Regions from separate parts of the Pseudarthrobacter lactosi genome, predicted to be linked through region 2. Evidence: riboswitches for the same ligand, from Rfam matches in the RefSeq annotation. Region 2 holds a riboswitch; each other region holds the start of a gene.

Region 1 (2,254 bases), on a different contig from region 2:
CACCAGCTCGACGGTTACGGCCTCCACTCCGGCGAGGGAGGACACTGCCTTTTCAACGCCCTGTCCGCAATGCCCGCAGGTCAGTCCTTCGACGGAGTAGACGCTGCCTTGAATTGCCGGCGACGCCAGGGTCCGGGAAGAGGTGGAGCAGCAGCTGCATCCGGACGGTTCAGCAGCCACGATGGGCAGCCCGGTCCGGGTTTCGGGGACACACATGTCAGTTCGGCCTTTGCAAGAGAAATCATGGGGAGGCGTTGGGGGTTGAACGGCTGTAACGGCCGGAAGCGCATCGGGCCTGGACAAACCACTTCCCTGAACATCTAAATAATACCCCCATCGGGTATTATTGGCAGGGTGGATGCCGGCGTCTCCTCGCACAGATTGAACAGTTGGCGTGAGCGGCCGGGCCCAGCCGCACTCCCTGTTTAGACCGGCAGGCCGGGTCCGGGTTGCATCGCCGGGCCAGGGGCCTCTGCCCTCGAGTGGCCCCGTTATTCAAATGTGACAATGGGTCGGCCCTCCTGTACGGTCGAATTTGTGCCGGTTTTCTCCGAGGGCGGCACTCCCGCGCTGATTGCCTAACTCTGCCGCTGCCCGGGATCCGATCGCATATTTCGTCCGGCAGAGACGGGGAACCCAATTAGTGGCCTGCTTCGGGCAGGCCTTGGGGTGAAGCCGCTGTACTGCACTTTGTGCAGGACCGCGGCCGGGTGTCTCCCATCCGAATCCGACAGCTCACCTCGCAGGCATTGGGAGAGGCCACTTCATGTCCATTCGCAGAACTCACGGCCGCCACCGCGCGGTCACCGTCCAGACGAGCCCGCTCGCGGCCCTGTCCAGGACCGTCGCTGACAATGCCGGAGGTGTAGGCCGTCAGGCGGCCGTTATCGCTGCTGCATCCGGCCTGGTCCTGACCAGCGGCATCGCCGCGCAGGCCGCAGACGCCCCCGCGCAGCGCGATGCTGAACCGGCTTCAAACCTTGAGGTCACCAGTCAGGCCCCGGCGCCGCTCAGCGCCGACGCGACGGTCAGGATCTCCTATGAGCGTCCCGACGTCAGCACCACACCGGCCCCGGTCGTGGAGGCACCCAAGCCTGCTGCCGCACCTGCCGCGCCGGCAGCTTCCGCCGCCCCGGCGAAAGCCACGATCACCGTAGCCCCTGCTGCTGCGCCAGTGGCCGCTCCGGCCGCTGGCGGCGTGAACGCGACCATGGTTTCTGCCGCTTACGCCCAGATCGGCATGATCCAGGACTGCACACGACTGGTGGAAAACGCCCTTAACGCCGCAGGGATTCCCGTCGGGGACCTTGGACCGATGCAGTTCATGAACTACGGCACCGTCGTCACGGACCCCCAGCCCGGGGACATGGTCATGCAGCCCGGACACGTGGGTATCTACGTCGGCAACGGCCAGGTCCTCAGCTCCGGACTGAACGGCAAGAACGAAACCGCAGTCCACCCCCTGACATGGATGACAGCCAAAGGCTCAGTCACCTTCGTTCGCGCCGGGTAACCAACAACGTGAAGGCCGGTGATTCGCTGCCTTGGGGGCAACGCATCACCGGCCTTCTCCATGCCCACCGACGGATTGGACATCCCGCGGCAGGCACCCCGGCGCTGATCAGCGGACGGGTACCAGTGCCAGCCTGGTCGGGGCGTCGGAGGCCTTCTGAGCGGTGAAGCGGCGCAGCCGTAGGGAGTTGGTGACAACCAGGACGGAGCTGGCTGCCATTGCGGCCCCTGCGATCATCGGATTGAGCAGACCGAGGGCCGCGACCGGAATGCCGACGGCGTTGTAGAAAAACGCCCAGAACAGGTTGGTCTTGATCGTGGCCAGCGTCCGCCGGGAGAGCTCGATGGCGTCCGCGACCTGGCCCAGGTCGCTTCCCATCACTGTCAGGTCCGCGGCGGCAATCGCAACGTCGGTGCCGCTGCCCATTGCGATGCCCAGGTCAGCCTGAGCCAAGGCGGCTGCATCATTCACGCCGTCGCCGGCCATCGCCACGATAGCTCCGCCGGCCTGCAGCCGGCGGATTGCCTCCACCTTGCCTTCAGGAAGTACTCCAGCAAACACGTCTTCTGCCGGGATGCCCACCTGCGCTGCCACGGTGGAGGCGACCGAGGCGTTATCCCCGGTCAGCAGGACGGGCCGCAACCCTAGGGATTTCAGCCGTCCGATCGCGGCCGCAGATCTTTCTTTGACCGTGTCGGTGAGGCTGATGATTCCCTCGGGTTCACCATCAATGCCGACCCA
Region 2 (2,254 bases):
CACGGTGTCCCAAACCATCGGCCGGATGGAGCGCGACGGACTGGTAGTGGTCTCCGGGGACCGCCATCTGGAGCTGACCGAAGCCGGGCGGAAACGCGCCACCGAAGTGATGCGCAAGCACAGGCTGGCGGAACGGCTCCTTGCGGATGTGATCGGCCTGGACTGGGCCTACGTACACGATGAGGCGTGCCGCTGGGAGCACGTGATGAGTGAACGCGTTGAGCAGCGCATCTACGAATTGCTCAACCACCCCACCGATTCTCCCTACGGCAACCCCATCCCCGGGCTGGCGGCCCTGGGCGGGCCGGCGTCCGCGCTGCCGGATGCCACTGTGATTAATCTCCTGGATGCGATGCAGGGCTACGGGCCGGCGTCGAACGTGACGGTCAGCCGGCTGGCCGAGCCCATCCAGGTGGAACCTGAGCTGCTGGTCCAGCTGGACGAGGGCGGAATCAGGCCCGGCGCCTCGGTGTCCCTGGAACGCGTGGGAGAGTACATCTCCGTGCGGGTTCCGGGCATAGAGGGGGCGCTCGAGCTGCCCCCGGAAGTGGCATCGCACGTCTTCGTTTCCGTCCGCTGACGGGACGGCGGTTCTCCTCGCGTGGGGCCGCGCGATAGCGCAGTGACGCCTCCTTCCGCAAAGATAACGGAATTGTTACTGTCCAACTTAATCACCTATAGTTGAAACTCAGCGTCGATACAAAAGCGTTACCTGATCCGGAGCCGAGCTCTGCCAGCGGATCAGGTGCACGAGTCACCAACTGGCAGAGGCGGGGGAACCACAACCGGCAGTCGCGAGACTGCCTTGGGGTGAAGTCCGTCAGCAGCAAGCCTCTTCCAGCGAAGGATCCTCACGGGATATCTCTGCGCCAAGTGCTTGTCACGGCGGACCGGGTCTTTGAACTCTCTGACCCGAATCCGACAGCTAACTTCGCAGGCTACCCAGAGAGGAACATTCTTGACCACGCAATACTCCAGGGGCCGCCGTCGCGCGGCGGGTCCCGCTTCGGCGCCTAGAGTGGCCGAGGATTTCACCGCGGAAAGGCCCCGCGATTCACAGCGGGAAGCACGCCGCCGCCGGGGACCCTTCCGGCAGATGACGGATTTCGCCGCTGCCAGTGGCCTCGGCCAGAAGGCCGGCATCGCCTTGGCAGCAACAGGCCTGGTTCTCACGGTGACGGTTCCCGTGACCAGCCCCGTGATGGCCACTCCGGCGCCCGGCCAGCCGGCGTCGTCCGTTTCCGCCGCCCCGCAGCCCGAAGTTACCGCCGAAGCCGCCGCCCAAATTGATTTCAGCCGCTCATCAGTGGTTACACAGGGTGATCCCGACGGCAAGCTGAAGCAGCTGCTGAGCGCCCAGTCCGCGGGATCCATTACCCGCGCCGCCTCGGCCGGAAGCCTCGGCTCGCCGCTGGCCCAGCTGGTTACGGCCTCACCCTTCGGATTCCGGGTCAGCCCCATCACCGGCGGCACCGGCGACTTCCACCGTGGCCAGGACTTCGCGGCACAGTGCGGAACCTCCGTCATGGCTGCTGCCAGCGGCACCGTGACCTTCGTCGGCTGGCACCAGTACGGCGGCGGGAACCGTGTTGTGGTGGATCACGGCAACGGCCTTGAAACGACCTACAACCACCTCTCCTCCGCCAGCGTCAAGGTAGGCCAGACGGTCAGCCGCGGCGACGTCATTGCCCTCAGCGGCACCACGGGCGCGTCCACGGGCTGCCACCTCCACTTCGAGGTCCAGATCAACGGCGAAGTCGTTGACCCCACCGGCTGGCTCTGACCCAAATGATGGCAAACTCTCGGATCGCAGCGACGTGCCGTGACCTGAATGTGACATTGGCCCGGAACTCCTGTAACGTCTATAGCGCGTCAACTTTTCCGAAGTTGACGTTCTTGAGTGGATTGCCTAGCTCTGCCACCGCTCAAGGTCCGTTCGCATGACATCGTCTGGCAGGGGCGGGGGAACCAATTTTGGTCTTCGATTCTGAAGGCCTTGGGGTTAAGTCGCAAAGCTTCCACTGTGAAGCAGCGCGGCCGGGTGACTCCCATCCGAATCCGACAGCTCACCTCGCAGGCATTGGGAGAGGCTACCTTCGTGTCTTCACGCCATAATTCTGCGCGCCATCGCGCACAACCGGTTCGCACCAACCCCTTGGACTCCGTGTCCAAGGCAGTCAGTGCTAATGCCGGGACCGTAGGTCGCCAGGCTGCCGTTATCGCAGCTGCTTCAGGTCTGATCCTGAGCATGGGG
Region 3 (2,254 bases), on a different contig from region 2:
AATGAGCACGGCCGGTACAAGCTGGTAGCCGTTGAGTTTATATCGACAGCGGCCGAGCGGCCTTCGATTGCAGGCGTCGACTTCGAGGACGGGCCGTTCCCCGGCTCCTTCGCGCTGCACGCGTGGGTATGGAGAGACAACCCGGACGGCATGTTCGCAGCCTATAACCCGGACTTGAGCTGCCCGACGTAACACCCTTCTGGTGGTCGAGCGTGTCGGAACTTTAACGCGAACTCGCACCCTGCAATAAGCAGCCGGACGCTCCTGCACCTCGCGTGCAGGAGCGTCTTCGCGGGCTTGGGAAGACGCTCCTGCACGCGACCCGCCCGCCGGCATAAGCATCTCCTGGCGGGACCACGCCGGTGATTCATTGCCCCCAAGGCATTGAATCGAAGGGCCTTCAATGGTCCGTCTAGCCTGCCCGTACGAAGGTGACGGCGCCCTTGGATGTCATCCATGTCAGGGGATGGACTGCCGTTTCGTTCTTGCCGTTCAGACCGGAGCTAAGCACCTGGCCGTTGCCAACATAAATTCCTACGTGGCCAGGCTGCAGCACCATGTCACCGGGCTGGGGATCTGTGACAACGGTGCCGTAGTTCATGAACTGCATCGGACCGAGGTCACCGACCGCGATACCGGCAGCACCCAGGGCGTTTTCCACCAATCGTGTGCAGTCCTGGATCATGCCGATCTGGGCGTAGGCGGAGGAAACCATCGTGGCGTTGACTCCACCTGTTGCCGGGGCGGCCACCGGCGCGGCAGCAGCGGGGGTGACTGTGATTTGAGCCTTGGCCGGTGCGGCAGCCTTCGCGACGGCTGCCGGGGCAGCCTCAACGGCGACAGGTTTGGGCGCTTCCACGACAGGGGCAGGAGTGGTCTCCACGGCAGGACGCTCGAAGGAAATCTGGACCGTGGAATCTGCGCTGAGCGGGGCCTGTGCCTGGCTGGCGAGTTCAAGGTTTGAAGTCGGCTCCGCGTCGCGCTGGGCCGGGGCGTCCGCTGCCTGCGCGGCAATGCCGCTGGTCAGGACGAGCCCGGAAGCTGCTGCGATGACGGCGGCCTGGCGGCCCACACCGCCAGCATTGTCAGCGACGGATTTGGACAGGACCGCAAGGGCACTGGTCTGGACGGGGACCGCGCGGCGGCGGCCGTGAGCTTTGCGAATGGGCATGAAAGGGCCTCTCCCACTGCCTGCGAGGTTAGCTGTCGGATTCGGATGGGAGACACCCGGCCGCAGTTCCAGCGCAAGCTGGAGGCGCGGCTTCACCCCAAGGCCTGCACGAAGCAGGCCACAATTGGTTTCCCCGTCTCTGCCGGACGAATTTGCGAACGGATCCCGAGGCGGCGGCAGAGTTAGGCAATCAGCTCAGGAGTGCCGCATTCGGAGACCCGGCACGCGCCCGACCCTACGGGAAAACCCACGTTGATGTCACATTTGCATAACGGCGTTTCGGTTTGACTTCGCCATGCGTGCGCCAATTGGAGTGGGGTGATGTTCTGCGAAGCAGGCCGCCACCCCTCGGTTCTCCCGCCTGTCAGGCCCGCTGGGCCCTTCCTCTTTGGGGCCTACGCGTGCGTCCGTGACTTAGTGCGGTCCTTGGTGAGAATCAGTGCCAGCGCGATCATGCCGACGCCCAGCAGGAGGTGGAGCCAGTTGTCGTATCCGTTCAGCGGCAAGAAGTTCCCGGCTGATTCCTGGTCAACAACCAGTCCATAGATCCAGAGGACAAGGTAGATGGCGCCGCCGACGAGCAGGTAGGAGCGGGCTCCTGCTGCGGTCCGGGCCACTGCAACACCGGCAACGCCGAAGAGAAAGTGGACGATGTTGTGCAGTACCGGGACCTGGAACAGGCCGAGCAGCAGTGCCCCGGAGTGGTGCCCCGCGAACTGTAGCTGGTCCTACTGGCTGGAGCCGCCCGGGACAAACCCGAGGATGCCTACCAGGAGGAACACCGCGCCAACGGCGAGTGCTGTCTCTTGTACGTTAGTCCGCCCCGCCCCGCGGTGCGGGTGTTGTGCGTCGATGTCATGAGGAGCTCCCTGGGATCGTTGGATATACGGCACTGCATTTGGAAACCGGCGAACCAGCCTCTGCGCCCTGCAGCTTGCTGCAGCCGGCCAGGCGGCCGGAACAGCTTGTACCCGATATTCGGACCCGACCAGGTGGCGGATGGCCGTACGCCGGCACCTCACCATTCAGATTCCGGCGCCGTACCCGCAACGTCCGGACAAGCTGATGGCCCGCCCCCCTTAC

Evidence for each region. Region 2 has a riboswitch for cyclic di-AMP ahead of ACZY0Q_RS10185 (M23 family metallopeptidase). Riboswitches for the same ligand answer to the same signal wherever they lie in the genome.
Region 1: it holds a riboswitch for cyclic di-AMP, as region 2 does, so the genes downstream of both, ACZY0Q_RS16755 (NlpC/P60 family protein) here and ACZY0Q_RS10185 (M23 family metallopeptidase) in region 2, are expected to answer to the same signal.
Region 3: it holds a riboswitch for cyclic di-AMP, as region 2 does, so the genes downstream of both, ACZY0Q_RS17070 (NlpC/P60 family protein) here and ACZY0Q_RS10185 (M23 family metallopeptidase) in region 2, are expected to answer to the same signal.

The regions. Positions count from the first base shown of each region.
Region 1 covers NZ_JBVAYS010000003.1:681,521-683,774, reverse strand. The annotation lists gene ACZY0Q_RS16760 (heavy-metal-associated domain-containing protein) at 1-216, opposite strand, end outside; cyclic di-AMP (ydaO/yuaA leader) riboswitch at 597-763, shown strand; gene ACZY0Q_RS16755 (NlpC/P60 family protein) at 767-1,513, shown strand; gene ACZY0Q_RS16750 (heavy metal translocating P-type ATPase) at 1,622-2,254, opposite strand, start outside.
Region 2 covers NZ_JBVAYS010000002.1:54,586-56,839, forward strand. The annotation lists gene ACZY0Q_RS10180 (metal-dependent transcriptional regulator) at 1-580, shown strand, start outside; cyclic di-AMP (ydaO/yuaA leader) riboswitch at 737-955, shown strand; gene ACZY0Q_RS10185 (M23 family metallopeptidase) at 959-1,783, shown strand; cyclic di-AMP (ydaO/yuaA leader) riboswitch at 1,932-2,094, shown strand; gene ACZY0Q_RS10190 (C40 family peptidase) at 2,165-2,254, shown strand, end outside.
Region 3 covers NZ_JBVAYS010000003.1:744,522-746,775, forward strand. The annotation lists gene ACZY0Q_RS17065 (hypothetical protein) at 1-192, shown strand, start outside; gene ACZY0Q_RS17070 (NlpC/P60 family protein) at 413-1,171, opposite strand; cyclic di-AMP (ydaO/yuaA leader) riboswitch at 1,179-1,360, opposite strand; gene ACZY0Q_RS17075 (DUF4383 domain-containing protein) at 1,567-1,863, opposite strand.